Regions from separate parts of the Streptomyces sp. NPDC017991 genome, predicted to be linked through region 2. Evidence: riboswitches for the same ligand, from Rfam matches in the RefSeq annotation. Region 2 holds a riboswitch; the other holds the start of a gene.

Region 1 (7,250 bases), on a different contig from region 2:
CCGGGAACACGGCCTCCTCGCGGCTGTACCCGTGCTCCCACGTGTCGCCGAGCGCGCCCGCCGTGTGCGGGGCGTTGCGCAGCGGGTTGTCGTCCGCCGCCCACTCCCCCGAGCCGACCTTCTCGATCTCCGCGCGAACGGCGATCATCGCGTCGCAGAACCGGTCGAGTTCGGCCAGGTCCTCGCTCTCGGTGGGCTCGATCATCAGCGTGCCGGCCACCGGGAACGACATCGTCGGCGCGTGGAACCCGTAGTCGATGAGCCGCTTGGCGACGTCGTCGACGCTCACACCGGTCGCCTTCGTGAGCGGCCGCAGGTCGATGATGCACTCGTGCGCCACGAGCCCGCCGGGACCGGTGTAGAGGACCGGGAAGTGCGGCTCCAGGCGCTTGGCCACGTAGTTGGCGCTGAGCACGGCGACCTGCGTGGCCCGCTTGAGCCCTTCCCCGCCCATGAGCCTGACGTACGCCCACGAAATGGGCAGGATGCCCGCGGAGCCCCAGGGAGCGGCGGAGACCGGGCCCACGCCCGTCTCCGGCCCCGCGGCGGGCTGCAGCGGGTGGTTCGGCAGATGCGGCGCCAGGTGCGCGCGCACGCCGACGGGGCCGACGCCCGGCCCGCCGCCGCCGTGCGGGATGCAGAAGGTCTTGTGCAGGTTGAGGTGCGAGACGTCGCCGCCGAAGTGCCCCGGCTTGGCGAGCCCCACCAGCGCGTTGAGGTTGGCGCCGTCCACGTAGACCTGCCCGCCCGCCTCGTGCACCTGCGCGCAGATGTCGGCGACGTGCTCCTCGAACACCCCATGGGTCGAGGGGTACGTGATCATCAGCACGGACAGCTCGTCACGGTGCTGCTCGATCTTGGCCCGCAGGTCCTCGACGTCGATCTCGCCGTCCCCTGCGGTCTTCACGACGACGACCTTCATCCCGGCCATCACCGCACTCGCGGCGTTCGTGCCGTGCGCGGACGACGGGATGAGGCAGACCGTGCGCTGCTCGTCACCGTTGGCCCGGTGGTAGCCGCGGACGGCCAGCAGACCGGCCAGCTCGCCCTGCGAACCGGCGTTGGGCTGGAGCGACACCTTGTCGTAGCCCGTCACCTCGGCGAGCCGCTCCTCCAGCTCACGGATGAGCGTGAGATAGCCCTGCGCCTGCTCGGCGGGCGCGAAGGGGTGCAGCTGACCGAACTCGGGCCAGGTGACCGGCTCCATCTCGGTGGTCGCGTTGAGCTTCATGGTGCACGAACCGAGCGGGATCATGCCCCGGTCGAGCGCGTAGTCGCGGTCGGCGAGGCGGCGCAGGTAGCGCAGCATCGCGGTCTCCGAGCGGTACTGGTGGAAGACCGGGTGCGTGAGGTACTCGTCGGTGCGCAGCAGCGGGGCCGGCAGCGTGTCCTCGGCCGTCCCGTCCAGTGCGGCCACATCGCCGTCGACGCCGAACGCCGACCAGACGACACTCAGTTGGGCCCGTGTGGTCGTCTCGTCGCAGGACAGGGACAGATGGTCCGCGTCCACCAGGTGAAGGTTGACCCCGCCCTGGCGGGCGGCGGCCAGCACCTCGGCGGCCCGGCCCGGCACCCGCACGGTGAGGGTGTCGAAGTACGCCTCGTGGACGACCTCGACCCCGCCCGCCCGCAGACCGGCGGCAAGGATCGTGGCGTACCGGTGAGTACGCCGAGCGATGCCCTTCAGACCCTCGGGACCGTGGTAGACGGCGTACATCCCCGCCATCACCGCGAGCAGCACCTGGGCCGTACAGATGTTGCTGGTCGCCTTCTCACGGCGGATGTGCTGCTCACGCGTCTGCAGGGCCAGGCGGTACGCCTTGTTGCCGTCCGCGTCGACCGAGACGCCGACGAGCCGCCCGGGCAGGCTGCGCGCGAACTTCTCTCGTACGGCCATGTATCCGGCGTGCGGTCCACCGAAGCCCATCGGCACACCGAAGCGCTGTGTCGTACCGACGGCGATGTCGGCGCCCAGCTCACCGGGCGGGGTGAGCAGCGTCAGGGCGAGCAGGTCGGCGGCGACGGTGACGACCGCGCCCAGCTCGTGCGCCTGCTCGACGACGGGCCCCAGGTCCCGCACGGCGCCGGAGGCGCCGGGGTACTGCAGGAGTACGCCGTTGATCTCACGCTCCGCGAGCCCTGCGGGGATGCCGTCGCTCAGGTCGGCGACGACGACCTCGACGCCGGTGGGCTCGGCGCGGGTCTCTATCACCGCGATCGTCTGCGGCATGGTGTCCGCGTCGATGAGGAAGAGACCCTTCTTGTTCTTCCCCATGCGCCGCGACAGCGCCATGGCCTCGGCGGCCGCCGTACCCTCGTCGAGCAGCGAGGCCCCGGAGGTCGGCAGTCCGGTCAGCTCGGCCACCACGGTCTGGAAGTTCAGCAGAGCCTCAAGCCGCCCCTGCGAGATCTCCGGCTGGTACGGCGTGTAAGCCGTGTACCAGGCCGGGCTCTCCATGACGTTGCGCAAGATGACGGGCGGCGTGAACGTCCCGTAATAACCGAGCCCGATCATCGAGTCCAGCACCTGATTGCGATCCGCGAGGGAACGCAGCTCGGCCTGTACCTCGGCCTCGGTGCGCGCGCCCGGCAGTTCGAGCGCGTCGGCGTTCTTGATCACATCCGGCACCGCGGCGGCCGTCAGCTCGTCGAGCGAGCCGTACCCCACCTGCGCGAGCATCTTGGCGCGGGCCTCGGAGTCGGGCCCGATGTGACGCTGCTCGAAGGGGATTCCCTGTTCGAGCTCGGAGAGCGGAATACGTTGGGCGGTCATTGCGGAGGCCTCCTGGTCTGACGACCTTCGAGGGGCACCACTGTGCGGGTGCCCGAACGGCCTCCCCCTCTGTCATCACAACCTGAGAGCTTCACCGGCTCGCCGCGAGGGCGCACCGGCTTTCACCGTCGGTGAGAGCGGAGCCCGTCGAAAACTCGAACACCGCTCTGCTTTCCAGAGTGACCTCGTCCATGCGGTACGTGTGCCTGAGAGATTCCGGGGAGGATTTGCTCCTTCGGCGCCTCCGTTGAAGCCTGGAGGACTCTCCCGCACGGGGTCAGCAGCCGTCGCCCAGCCTACCAGCGGGGTTCCCTCAAGTGGCCGTCCACCTCAAAGTGCTCTTTCGTAGTGCTTACGGATGAGTTGCGAGCAGCTGGAGGGCCCGTGCAGACCGACATCGATCCGCGCAACCTGATAGGCCGCAAGGCGTTCGACCGCACCGGCACGAGGATCGGCACCGTCGACGAGGTCTACCTCGACGACGCGACCGGCGCACCGGAGTGGGCGGCCATACGCACCGGCCTGTTCAGCCGGGACGCCTTCGTCCCCCTGGAGCCCAGCGAAGTGGTCGACGAATCCCTGCACGTCCCCTTCGAGCGCTCCCTGATCAGGGACGCCCCCGACTTCGATGTAGGCCGCCACCTCTCCCCCGAACAAGAACTACAGCTCTACCACCACTACGGCCTGGACGTATCCCCCCCACCCCCCTTCCCAGACCGAAACTTCGGCCACACAGCCACCAAAAAAAACCCCACCTGACAACCCAGTCCTCCAGGACCTTCAGGGGCGCGGGAAACGGCGCGACCAGCCACAACGAACCCGCACCCTCAAACGCACCCTCACCCCTCCCCCTCCCCAAGCGCCGCAGGCAACCGCACAGGCGCAACCAGCGGCAACGGCTCCGCCCTCTCCAGCCCAGGGTCATCGACCCGAAACGTCTTCACCCGCCCCGGCGCGGAATCCGGCGTCTCGAACCGCACAGTCACCCTCCCCAGCCCACTCCCCTGCACCCACCCGTGTCCGAACTCGACATGCCGAACATCGTGACCCGCCCGCCACTGCCGCTCAGCCGGCGGCTCCGGCTCGGGTTCCGCAGCCACCTCGTCCCCAGGCTCCGGTTCCGACTCCGGCCCGAGCACCGCCGACCCCCCCGCGGCAGCGCCCTGCGCCCCAGCCTGGGCCTGGGCCTGGGCTTGAGCCTGCGCCTGCGCCTGCGCCTGCGCCTGCGCGAACAGATCCTCCTGCGTGTAGTCGGCAAGCCCGGTCACCCCGACCCCCAGCAACCGCACACCCCCCGTGGTGTCCACCGCCTCCAGCAACCGCGCGGCAGCCTCCCGCACCACGGCCGGGTCGTCCGTAGGCCCCCGCAACGTCTCGGACCGCGTCAGCGTCGAGAAGTCGTACCGCCGCACCTTCAGCACGATGGTCCGCCCCGAAAGATGCGCACCGCGCAGCCGCTGAACGCACCGGTCCGCAAGCCGCTGCACCTCCATCCGTACGCGCACCCGGTCATGGATGTCCACGTCGTACGTGTCCTCGACGGACACCGACTTGGTGTCCCGCTCGGCCACCACGGGCCGCTCGTCGCGGGCCAGCGCCATCGCGTACAGGGCGAGGCCGTGGGCCTTCCCCAGGAGCCGTACGAGTTCGTCCTCACCCGCCTCCGCGATCTCCCCGACCGTGCTGATCCCGCCCCGCCGCAGATGGTCGCCCGTGGCGGGCCCCACGCCCGGCAGGATGCGTACCGGCATCGGCGCGAGCAGCGCCCGCTCGGTGCCCGGCTCTATCAGTACGAGCCCGTCCGGCTTGGCCTGCTCGGAGGCGATCTTCGCGAGCATCTTGCAGGCCGCAAGACCCACGGAGCCGGTCAGCCCCGTGACGGCCCGGATGTCGTCGCGCAGCTTCTTCCCGGCGAGCAGTGCCGATCCCTCGTTCCAGGCCGTCCCCCCGGCCTCCAGATCGACGAACGCCTCGTCCAGGCTCAGCGGCTCCACCAGCGGCGACAGCTCCCGCAGCAGCCTCATCACCTGCTCGCTGATCTGCCGGTAGAGACCGAAGCGCGGCACGAGATACGCGGCGTTCGGTGCCAGGCGGCGGGCCTGCGCCATGGGCATCGCCGAATGCACCCCGAAGACCCGCGCCTCGTACGAACAGGTGGAGACCACGCCACGCGGACCGAGGCCACCCACGATGACCGCTTTCCCGCGCAGGCTCGGCTTGGACGCCTGCTCGGCCGAGGCGAAGAAGGCATCCATGTCGAGATGCAGGATGGTGGGCGTGGTTCTCACAGATCCGATGCTGCCCTACGCCACTGACAATGGCCCCGGCCCATCGCCCGCCGAGCGCGGCGGGACCGCCGGCACGCCCGCCTCAGACCGCCCGGTTGCGGCGCCGGGCCAGCTCGTCCGCCGGATTGACCCCGACGAGCGTCTCACCCGTGTCCACACGCTCTCCGTGCAGCTGTGAGAGCGCGCTCTCCACGTCCCGCCACACCACGCCCACAGCGATGCCGAAGATGCCCTGGCCGCCCTGCAGCAGGGCGTGGACCTCGGCGGGCGAGGAACACTCGTAGACCGTCGCGCCGTCGCTCATCAGCGTCATCCGCTCCAGGTCGCAGGCCCCCCGCTCCTTGAGGTGCTGAACCGTGGTGCGGATGTTCTGCAGCGAGACCCCCGTGTCGAGGAACCGCTTGACGATCTTCAGGACGACCACGTCCCGGAAGCTGTAGAGCCGCTGCGTCCCCGACCCGTGGGCGGGCCGCACGCTCGGCTCGACCAGCCCGGTCCGGGCCCAGTAGTCCAACTGCCGATAGGTGATCCCCGCGGCCGCGCAGGCCGTGGGCCCGCGATAACCGATCTCCTCGGACGCCACCTCGGCGCCCCCCGGCACCACCGTCGGCCGCTGTACGTGATCGGCCGCGCTGCTGTGAAGCGGGTACGGGCCGCTGTCCCCCAGACCGCGTCCGGGAGCACCCCCAGCCGTACCGTCGCCGCTGCTTCTCACGCCGACCTCCGTCCTTGACCTGCCTTCTCGACGTTAGGCAGTCACCAGGGGCTCGTCAACGATCGCCACACTCGGCACGCCGGGTGATAATCACCCTAGGAGTGGTTTCCCGTGCCCCACCGCGGGGAAAGGCTAGCCGAATGCTCTCGTGGCGGCCGTCGCACGGCCCGTCGCCCGACGGTCCCGGAGGGTCACCGACCGGTCTTTCGCACCGTCACTGGCTGTTGGTCCCGAAGTCCTCGGGCGAGATCTGGTCGAGGAACTCGCGGAACTTCTCCACCTCGTCCTCCTGCTCGTCCGGAATCGCGATGCCGGCGTCGTCCAGGACACCGTCGCTGCCGTAGATGGGCGTCCCGGTCCGCAGCGCCAGCGCTATGGCGTCGGACGGCCGCGCGCTGACCTCCACTCCGCTGGCGAACACCAGCTCCGCGTAGAAGACGCCCTCCCGCAGGTCCGTGATGCGCACTTCGGTCAGCTCCTGGCCGACGGCCTCCAGCACGTCCTTGAACAGGTCGTGGGTCAGCGGTCGCGCGGGGGCCATGCCCTGCTGCGCGAAGGCGATCGCCGTCGCCTCCCCCGGCCCGATCCAGATGGGGAGGTAACGGTCGCCTCCCACTTCACGCAGGAGCACGATCGGTTGGTTGGAGGGCATTTCGACCCGGACACCTACGACGTCGAGCTCGTTCACACAGCAACCCTAGGCCGTGCCCGGCACCTTTGGGTAGTCGAGCACGGAATGGGTGCCCTATCCCACGTTCCGTGTCCGGCGTCCGCGCGGGTCGCCGGGTCAGGGAAGCCGCACCCCGAGGGCCGACTGCACCAGGGCGGCGTGCAGCTTCACCGCGAGTCCCGCCAGTTCCTTGGTGCGCGCCTGGGCGTGTGCCCTGGTCTGCGGGTTGCGGTGGAGCCGCAGGGGTGCCACGACCTGGTCCACCAGACCGGCCTCGCGGTCGGCGGCGGCCTTCACGGCGCGCAGATGCCGCGGCTCGATCCCGAACCGCCCGAGCTCCAGGACCAGTCCGGCGACGGTCACCGCCTCCGCGTCGTACGCCCCGTCCGGCAGCGGAGCGATGAGCCCGTACGACTCCCACTCCGCGAGCTCCTGCTCACCGATCTCGGCGGCGGCCAGCAGCTCGGCCCGCCCGATGCGGGCGACGACGGGCTCCTCCGGCTCGCTCAGTGGCTCTCCGTCGCGCTGACGCCCCACGGAGGGCAGCGGGGCCGCCTCTCCGCGTCCCATGGCGTCCAGGTGCTCACGGATGACCTTCAGGGGCAGATAGTGGTCCCGCTGCATCCTCAGGACGTGTCCGAGGCGCTCGACGTCGTCCTCGCTGAACTTGCGGTATCCCGAGGGGGTGCGCTGCGGCTCGATGAGGCCCTCGGACTCCAGGAAACGAATCTTGGAGACGGTGACCTCGGGAAATTCGTCACGCAGCACGTTCAGCACCGTGCCGATGCTCATCAGCCCGTGGTC
Region 2 (9,182 bases):
CCCAGGGTCACCGGGAAGCGGTCGGTGAGCACCGGCCAGATGGCCTGCTCGTTGCGGAAGGAGTAGCCGAAGCAGGGCGCCGCGCACTCCGTGACGTCGCCGCCACCCGAGTACGTACGGCCTACGAACAGGCCTTTGAAGAACTCCCAGACCTGGGCGAAGATCGGGTCTGCCAGACCGAGCTTCTGCCGCACGGCCTCGATGGCCGCAGGGTCCGCCTGCTTGCCGACGAACATCGTGGCCGGGTCCACGCCCGCCCAGCGGGGGACGAGGAAGAAGATGCCGAAGACCACCAGAATGATGACCACCAGCATCACTGCGGCGGCGAAGAGCCGCCTGATGAGGTATGCGAGCACTGCTCTCGGCCCGGCGGCGGGGCCGCGGGCCACCGGAGGTCTTCCGGTGGCCCGCGGGTCACGCCGCGCCGGCCTTCACCTGCCTTTCGTGCCGTATGGCGGGTGCGCCGGTCGGTGTTACTTCTTCAGGCCGAGGTTGACGAAGTCGTACTGACCGCTGTAGCCGTCGGTCGTGTAGACGTTCGCCAGTCGGTTGGAGCGCCAGTTGATGAACTTCTCGAAGACGAAGGGCAGGTAGTAACCGCCCTCCATGACCTTGTGGTTGATCTCCGTGGAGATCGCGGCCTTCTTCGTGCTGTCGAGCTCCTTGGTGTAGCTGTCAAAGAGTCCGTCGATCGTCTTGTCCTTGATCAGGGCGAAGTTGTTGTTGCCGCTCTCAAGGATGTAGTCGCCGCTCCACAGGGGCAGGCCGTAACCCTGGACGCTGGGGAAGTCCGGGCCCCAGCCCATGATGATGATGCCGTAGCCCTTCTTCTTCACGTTCGAGGGGCTACCGATGATGCCGGTGGTCTGGGCACCGTCGAACTGCTCGATGTCGACGGTGATGCCGACCTTCTTCAGCGACGCCTGGAGGGACTCGGCGGTGGCCACCTCGACCGGCTTGTTGTTACGCACCGCGATGGTGGTCTTGAAGCCGTTCGGCTTGCCGCAGGCCTTGAGCTCTTCCTTGGCCTTGGCGACGTTGCCGGTCTTGTTCGTCGTCGCCGACTCGTACGGGTCGTACTTCTGACCCTCGGAGCCCGGGACCGACGGCGGCAGCATGTTGGTACCGATGTCGCCACCGGCGACCGGGCCGCCACGAGCGGTCTGGAGCGACTGGTGGTCGGCACCGTAGATCACGGCCTTGCGGCAGTGCTCGTTGTCGAACGGCTTGACGCTCTGCGGGAAGACCGCGTAGCGGATGTAGCCGGAGACCGGGTTGTCCAGGTTGCCCTTGTGCTCCTTCAGGGCGGTGGTGCGGCCCTGCGGGGAGAGACCGGTCTGGCCGATGTCCAGGTCGTAGTCGCCCTTGATCAGGCGCTGGTCCATGTCATTGGCGTTGGTGAAGAAGTCGACCGTGATCTTGTCCGGGTACGCCTTGCGGATCGGGTCCGAGGACGCCTTCCACTCGGTGTTGCGGACGAGCACGATGCCCTTGCTCGGCGTGTACGACTGGAACTTGTACGGGCCGGACGAGAACGGCTTCAGGCCGTACTTGGACTTGGTGTCCTTGTCCTGGCGGACCGGGGAGGCCGAGGTCAGCGCGAGCATCTCCTCGAAGTCCGAGTTCGCCTCGGGAAGCTTGAAGATGATCGTCTTGTCGTCGGGCGTCTCGATCGCCTTCAGGCCGAGCTTGTCCGCGGACTTGTCCTTGTACGGGCCCTTGTACTCCTTCTTCGGGTCCAGGACCTGCTGAAGGTAGATCGGACCGCCGGAGAGCACGTCCTGCGCCCACGCGCGCTCGATGCCGTACTTGACGTCCTTGGAGGTGATGGGCTTGCCATCTTCCCAGGTCGACCCGTCACGCAGCGTGTACGTGTAGGTCTTGCCGTCGTCCGAGACCTTCCCGGGCGCGGTGGCGAGGTCCGGCGTGACCTTGGCACCGTCGGCGCCCGGCTGGGTCGCGTTGGTGACCAGCTGACGGCTGTAGTACCGGGAGAAGTTCCACATGAAGCCGTAGTAACCGCGGGTGGTGTCCCACGAGTCGGCGTCCTGGGCGCCCGCGAACTTGAGCGTGCCGCCCTTCTTGGCGAGGGAGGCCTGGGCGACCTTGTTGTTCGCGGCGTCGAAGCCGGCCGCGCCGGTCTTCGAACCGCCCCCGTCGTCGTCGTTGCCGCCGCCGCACGCCGCCGTGGACAGCAGTGCAGCGACCACGGCTGCGGCGGCCACGGCCTGCTTGCGCCGCCCTGTGGTGCGTTGGGTACTCACTCGGATCCTCCGATATGTAGCGGCCCGTCGACAGATGACGGGTCCCTTGGGGGTACGGCAGTTCAGCGGGAGCCCTTCGGGTCGAGCGCGTCACGCACGCCGTCGCCGAAGAGGTTGAAGGAGAGCACGGTGATGAAGATCGCCACACCGGGGATCACCATGTACATGGGATCCGACTCGTAGTAGTCGATCGCCGCGGAGAGCATCTGTCCCCACGAGGCGGTGGGCGGCTTGACGCCGACGCCCAGGAAGCTGAGCGCCGCCTCGGTGAGGATGTTGGTCGGGATCATCATCGTCGTGTAGACGATGATCGGAGCGACCAGGTTGGGCAGCAGCTCCTTGAACAGGATGTAGAACCGTCCTGCTCCGAGGCTGCGCGCCGCTTCCACGTACTCGCGTTCCCGCAGCGAGAGCGTCTGGCCGCGGACCACGCGTCCGACGTAGGGCCAGCCGAAGAAGCCGATGACCAGGATCATCACGAACAGGCGCACGCCCGTGCCGGTCAGACCCAGCATCTCGTTCGGCATGACCGAGACCAGCGCGATGATGAAGAGCAGCTGCGGGAAGGCCAGCAGGCCGTCCATCACGCGGCTGACGGCCGCGTCGACCCAGCCGCCGAAGTAGCCGGCGAGTACGCCGAGGATCGTGCCGAGCACCACGGCGACCAGGGCCGACAGGAAGCCGACCAGCAGGGAGATCCGGGCTCCGTAGACGATCCGGGCGAAGATGTCGCGGCCGCTGACGGGTTCGACACCGAACAGGTGGTCCCCGCTGATGCCGCCGTAGGACCCGGTGGGGGTCGAGAAGAGCGGGTCGATCAGGTCCTCGTGATGCGTCTCGGGATCCTGTCCGACCAGGTTGGCGATCACTGGCGCGAACAGCGCGATCAGGATCAGCACGAGCACGACCATGCCGCCCGCCAGGGCCAGCTTGTCGCGCTTCAGGCGCTCCCAGGCGATGCGGCCGAGGGAACGCCCTTGTACCGCCTTCGCCTCGGCGGAGCCGGCAATGAGCGCCGCCTCTTCGGCCGCGCTCGGTGCGGCTTCGGCCGTCGGCTCGTGCAATGGTGCCGTCATCGTGGCAGGGACCCCTCTCAACCGGCGGTAGCCGGCCCACGCTTGCCGCTGTAGCGGCGTGATCAGTCCGTCGTACACATCTGGAGGTTTAAACCCCCTGGACCGGGAGTCTTCAACGCCTCGGTGATCTGAAGCCAGACTTCAAGGCGAATGGATGCGCAACCGTGATGCCGTCAGGAGGGTTCCGTTATCCGAACGCCGGGTAACGGGGGTCGGACACATGACACTTGGGGCGAAAGGGGCCTCGCATTCCATTTACCCGCGTAGATCGGGACATTCCGCCCAGCGGCGGTACGGGTATGGGAGCGGATGCTCCACTGGGTGGACTCCGCCTGACGGGTCACGCCCACCCTGCTGGATGGAGCGCGTCCCTCCAGATCATCTCAGTACGCGCCGGGGAACCCGTAACCGCCCGCCGCCGGCGCCTGGACGGGAGCCGCGTGCGCCTCCCGGTCGTAGAACGGCCGCGCGTTGGCGCGCAGCCACAGAGCCACCGGGTCGTACGCGTCGGACATCGCGACGGTCGACACCGGCAGCCCGTCCGGCACCGCGCCGATCGACTGCTGCATCATCGCCCGCACCGAGTCCACGGCCGGCGGGCTGGTGTCGTACACATCGAGTCCGATGGCGAGGTACGGGGCGCCGAGCGCGGGCTGCACCCAGGCGCGGCGCAGCGAGCGGACGGCGGCCGTCCGGTGCGCGTTCTGGGTGAGCTGGGCGTAGAACTGCGGGATCTCGATGCCCGGTTCGGACAGTCGCAGCGGGCCCGCGGGCTGCCGCTCCAGGCCGGTGGCGATACGCCGCAGATCGAGCCAGGGGATGCCGACGCCGCCGCCCGGCGCGTGCGGGTTCAGCCAGAGGCCGTAGTGGTCGGGGTAGAGCGTGCGGGCGACGTCGAGCCCGTCGACCACCTCGTACGAACGGTTCCAGCCGCTGGCCGAGAGCTCCTGGGCGGAGGTCACGCAGGGCGCGTAGCCGAAGCCGTCGACCTCCATGTTCCCGTACTGGGCGTCGGGCGAGCCCGCCTGGCCGTGCCAGAGCAGCATCCACACCTGACCGGACGGCGGGGTCGCCAGTGCGCGCAGGAGCGCCTCGTAGGCGTCGTAACGCCCGGGCGTCACTTGGCGCAGCATGTGCTCGACCTGCCCGGCCGCGGCCGTGCCCGACGCGCTCACCTTCTACCGCCCCTTCGCGACATCACTGACATACCGGTCCCATTCGATGAGGTGTCCCGTTCACTTGAACATCGCACCACTCCGACCGAGCCATGAAACCAGCTTAAGTGGCGATCCCGACAGCACCGTTGCGCTCCGTTGGGTTTGGCGATTTGAGCTCGGGACGCTCTGTGCGCTGTCGGGTGCGGGTTGTGTGTGGCCGGCCGCGCCGTTCCCCGCGCCCCTTCGAGGCGCGCCCTGACGGGCGCGGCCTCGAATCGGGTCTAGAACGCTCGGGTGTAGAAAGGCCGGACCTTTTCCCTGAGCCAGTCGCCCACCGGGTCCTGGGCCACGTCCAGGAAGACCAGGTTCACGGGGTGGGGCAGGGGGACCCGGCCGAGGGCGCGGCCCAGGGCGTCCAGGGGGAGGGTGCGGGCGTGCTCGTCCCAGTGCGTCACCTCGACGCCGACGAACATCACGGTGTCGCCGCCCTCGATGCTCGCCAGACAGCGCCGGGCGCCCGCCACCAGGCCGGTCGCGTCGAACTCCGCCGAGGCCGCCGCCAGGAAGTCCACCGGGTCGTCCTGCCAGTCGGGCTGGAACAGCCGGACCCGGCCGCCGCTCGCGGGCCCGTCCAGTTCGGTCCGCCCTGCCCGGCACAGCTCGGCGACGGCGGGCGGGGGCAGCGGTATCCCGACCGTGCCGTCCGGGTTCAGCACGATGCCGGCCTGGGGCGGCAGACCGCGCGCGAACTCCACAGCGGGCGCCACGGTGTACGCCATGCGGTCGCCGACGACCTGGCGGAACTGCTGCTCCGAGGTGAAGACCGGCACGTACGCCTGCCCGGCCAGCTCCATCGTGGGCAGGTCGAGCGGCCCGCTGTGCGGACCGCCCCCCTCGGGCAGCGGCACCCAGATGAAGCTGCGCCCGAGGGTCTCCACGATCCGGGCCCCCGTCGAGGGCGACGGAGGGAGCCCCAGGGAGGCGGCGAGCACCTCCTCCAACTCGTTGCCCGGCCAGCCCGTATGGGGGTGTGCGTGTGCCGGAATGTCCTGTGCCTGGAAGTCCATCTCCACCGCCTGCTCCAACCGCCGTGTGCGGTTGACGAGGTTAGTCGTCCTCAGTCGCCGAAATCGATGCGGCGCAGTACGTCCGCGGCGGCACGGTCGACGAGCACCGCGGAACCGCAGCCCTCCGGGAGGTCTCCCTTCTCCACCGAGCGCAGCAGCCGGGCGACCGCGCCGCGGTGGCGCGCGAACGCGTACCGCGAGACGCCCCGGCCGCGCTCGCGCTGGCCGTCGAGGGCGGTGCCCGGATCGACGTCGAGGAGCAGCAGGTGCAGGGTGCCGCCGCGGCGCCGGGCGTCCCGGGCGAGCCAGTCGCGCACCCAGGCCTGCGTACCGCAGTCGTGCACGACGACGCCCTCCCCGGAGCGCAGGGCCCGGCGCAGGCCCGCGTAGTGCGCGGCGCGGACGAGGGGGCGGTAGACCGCGTACGGCAGGAAACGGGCCAGGCGCTCGTCCCAGCGGTCGCGGGTGTCCTGGGAGTCGATGCGGCGGCCGGTCACCGCCCGGCGCATCAGGGTCGATTTGCCGCTGCCCGGCAGCCCCGTGACCACCACCAGATCGGCCGCGCCGAAGCGCAGGCCGTGCGGGCTGTGCCCCGAGCGCGCTCGGAGATCGCGGACGACGGGCGTCACCAGCGGGTCGCACGCCTCCCTGGCCGGAGCGGGTGGCTGCTTGGGCAGCGCGATGCCCGTGCCGGTCGCGTACGCCGTGGTCCTGTTCACCCTGATCGTCCTCCCCATGAGGTCGGCGGACCCATCTCCATCGAGTGTAAAGAGAAGGTAATGCGCTGGTCCCCCCGTTTCTGTTCTTGTCCTGCCACAGCCCCGTCACAGATCACTGTGAACCCCCTGGCCACCCGTCTCCGCACCGTGCGGCCCCCTGCCGGACCCGGGGGCGTGCAATGATGTGCCCGCCAACTGCATACCGGCCGCTTGAATCCGCGCGGGAGAGTTCCGGGAACGTGTACACGCAGGTGTACGAGTGCCCGGGCGCCGAAGGAGCAAGTCCCTCCCTTGAATCTCTCAGGCCCCCGTTACCGCGCGGACGAGGCACATCTGAAAAGCGGGCCGCCCCCTGACCGTCAGGGCGTCGGCCCCACCCAAGGTGCAAGTCAGTGACCCCCGTCCTCGGCGGTGGTCACGGCGAACCTCTCAGGTTCCGATGACAGATGGGGAGGAACGACCTCGCCGTCATGCCTTGGGAGCCCCGCCGATGAGCAGCAACACCCCCGTTGAACCGCGCCGCACGGCGCTCGACGCCCTGCATCGTTCGCTGGGCGCGACGATGACCGACTTCGCGGGCTGGGACATGCCCCTGCGATACGGCTCCGAGCGCGACGAGCACCTCGCCGTCCGGACCCGGGCCGGTCTCTTCGACCTCTCGCACATGGGCGAGATCACGGTGAGCGGGCCGCAGGCCGCCGCGCTCCTCGACTACGCGCTGGTCGGCAACATCGGCGGTGTGAAGACCGGCCGCGCCCGCTACACGATGATCTGCCGGGCCGACGGCGGCATCCTCGACGACCTGATCGTCTACCGCCTCGCCGACACCGGGTACATGGTCGTGGCCAACGCCTCCAACGCCCAGGTGGTGCTGGACGCCCTCGCGGAGCGCGCCGAGGGCTTCGACGCCGAGGTGCGCGACGACCGGGACGCGTACGCCCTGCTCGCCGTGCAGGGCCCCGAGTCCCCCGGCATCCTGAAGTCCCTCACCGACGCCGACCTGGACGGCCTGAAGTACTACGCGGGCCTGCCCGGCACGGTCGCGGGCGTCCCGGCGCTGATCGCGCGCACCGGCTACACCGGCGAGGACGGCTTCGAGCTGTTCGTGGCCCCGGCCGACGCCGAGGAGCTGTGGCAGGCGCTGACCGACGCGGGAGCCGCGGCCGGACTCGCCCCCTGCGGGCTCTCCTGCCGGGACACCCTGCGCCTGGAGGCGGGCATGCCGCTGTACGGACACGAGCTGAGCACCGCGCTCACGCCGTTCGACGCGGGGCTCGGCCGGGTCGTGAAGTTCGAGAAGGAGGGCGACTTCGTGGGACGCGAGGCGCTGTCCGCCGCCGCCGCCCGTGCCGAGTCGGCGCCCCCGCGCGTCCTGGTCGGCCTGGCCGCCGAGGGCCGCCGGGTCCCGCGCGCCGGCTACCCCGTCGTCGCCGGCGGCAAGGTGATCGGCGAGGTCACCTCCGGCGCGCCCTCGCCGACGCTCGGCAGGCCGATCGCGATGGCGTACGTCGACGCGGAGCACGCCGCGCCCGGCACCACCGGTGTCGGCGTGGACATCCGGGGCAGTCACGAGCCGTACGAGGTCGTGGCTCTGCCGTTCTACAAGCGCCAGAAGTGACACTGGTCGGCGAACGCCGGCCGTGAGAAGTGACTCTGGGCACATCCGCCCAGCTCACCCGTACTCCCCCTGCATCAGCACTCCCCCGCGTACAGGAGAATTCAGGCCATGAGCAACCCCCAAGAGCTGCGCTACAGCAAGGAGCACGAGTGGCTGTCGGGCGCCGAGGACGGCGTCTCGACGGTCGGCATCACGGAGCACGCGGCCAACGCGCTCGGCGACGTGGTGTACGTCCAGCTCCCCGAGGTCGGTGCCGCGGTGACCGCGGGCGAGACCTGCGGCGAGCTGGAGTCGACCAAGTCGGTGAGCGACCTGTACTCGCCCGTCAGCGGTGAGATCACCGAGATCAACCAGGATGTCGTGGACGACCCCGCGCTGGTGAACACCGCTCCCTTCGAGGGTGGCTGGCTCTTCAAGGTACGGGTCGCGGACGAGCCGAAGGACCTGCTCTCCGCCGCCGAGTACACCGAATTCTCCGGCTCCTGATTCCGGCTCCTCGCTAAGGACCCCTGACCGATGTCGCTTCTGAACACGCCCCTGCACGAACTCGACCCGGACGTCGCCGCCGCCCTCGACGCCGAGCTGAACCGTCAGCAGTCCACCCTTGAGATGATCGCCTCGGAGAACTTCGCCCCGGTCGCGGTCATGGAGGCCCAGGGCTCGGTCCTCACCAACAAGTACGCCGAGGGCTACCCGGGCCGCCGCTACTACGGCGGCTGCGAGCACGTCGACGTCGCCGAGCAGATCGCGATCGACCGGGTCAAGGAGCTGTTCGGCGCCGAGTACGCCAACGTGCAGCCGCACTCGGGCGCCTCCGCCAACCAGGCCGCGCTCTTCGCGCTGGCCCAGCCCGGCGACACCATCCTCGGTCTGGACCTCGCCCACGGCGGTCACCTGACCCACGGGATGCGGCTGAACTTCTCCGGCAAGCAGTTCGACGTGGTCGCGTACCACGTGGACGACGCCGGGCTGGTCGACATGGCCGAGGTCGAGCGGCTCGCCAAGGAGCACCGCCCCAAGGTGATCATCGCGGGCTGGTCGGCGTACCCCCGGCAGCTGGACTTCGCCGAGTTCCGCCGGATCGCGGACGAGGTCGAGGCCTACCTGTGGGTCGACATGGCGCACTTCGCCGGCCTGGTCGCGGCCGGCCTCCACCCGAACCCGGTGGAGTACGCGGACGTCGTCACCTCCACCACCCACAAGACGCTCGGCGGACCCCGCGGCGGGATCATCCTCGCCAGGAAGGCCTTCGCGAAGAAGCTCAACTCGTCCGTCTTCCCG

Evidence for each region. Region 2 has a riboswitch for glycine ahead of gcvT (glycine cleavage system aminomethyltransferase GcvT). Riboswitches for the same ligand answer to the same signal wherever they lie in the genome.
Region 1: another riboswitch for glycine. It lies ahead of gcvP (aminomethyl-transferring glycine dehydrogenase); the one in region 2 lies ahead of gcvT (glycine cleavage system aminomethyltransferase GcvT).

What each region holds. Positions count from the first base shown of each region.
Region 1 is NZ_JBIRGP010000033.1:6,735-13,984, reverse strand. Features, by position in the region: gene gcvP (aminomethyl-transferring glycine dehydrogenase) at 1-2,773, opposite strand, end outside; glycine riboswitch at 2,958-3,053, opposite strand; gene ACH4DZ_RS44285 (PRC-barrel domain-containing protein) at 3,158-3,532, shown strand; gene ACH4DZ_RS44280 (DNA polymerase IV) at 3,613-5,061, opposite strand; gene ACH4DZ_RS44275 (MerR family transcriptional regulator) at 5,144-5,776, opposite strand; gene ACH4DZ_RS44270 (bifunctional nuclease family protein) at 5,991-6,464, opposite strand; gene ACH4DZ_RS44265 (MerR family transcriptional regulator) at 6,564-7,250, opposite strand, start outside.
Region 2 is NZ_JBIRGP010000016.1:33,353-42,534, reverse strand. Features, by position in the region: gene ACH4DZ_RS37105 (ABC transporter permease) at 1-356, opposite strand, end outside; gene ACH4DZ_RS37100 (ABC transporter substrate-binding protein) at 474-2,264, opposite strand; gene ACH4DZ_RS37095 (ABC transporter permease) at 2,327-3,340, opposite strand; gene ACH4DZ_RS37090 (enhanced serine sensitivity protein SseB C-terminal domain-containing protein) at 3,724-4,515, opposite strand; gene ACH4DZ_RS37085 (enhanced serine sensitivity protein SseB) at 4,779-5,564, opposite strand; gene ACH4DZ_RS37080 (AAA family ATPase) at 5,615-6,301, opposite strand; glycine riboswitch at 6,495-6,610, shown strand; gene gcvT (glycine cleavage system aminomethyltransferase GcvT) at 6,774-7,901, shown strand; gene gcvH (glycine cleavage system protein GcvH) at 8,010-8,387, shown strand; gene glyA (serine hydroxymethyltransferase) at 8,418-9,182, shown strand, end outside.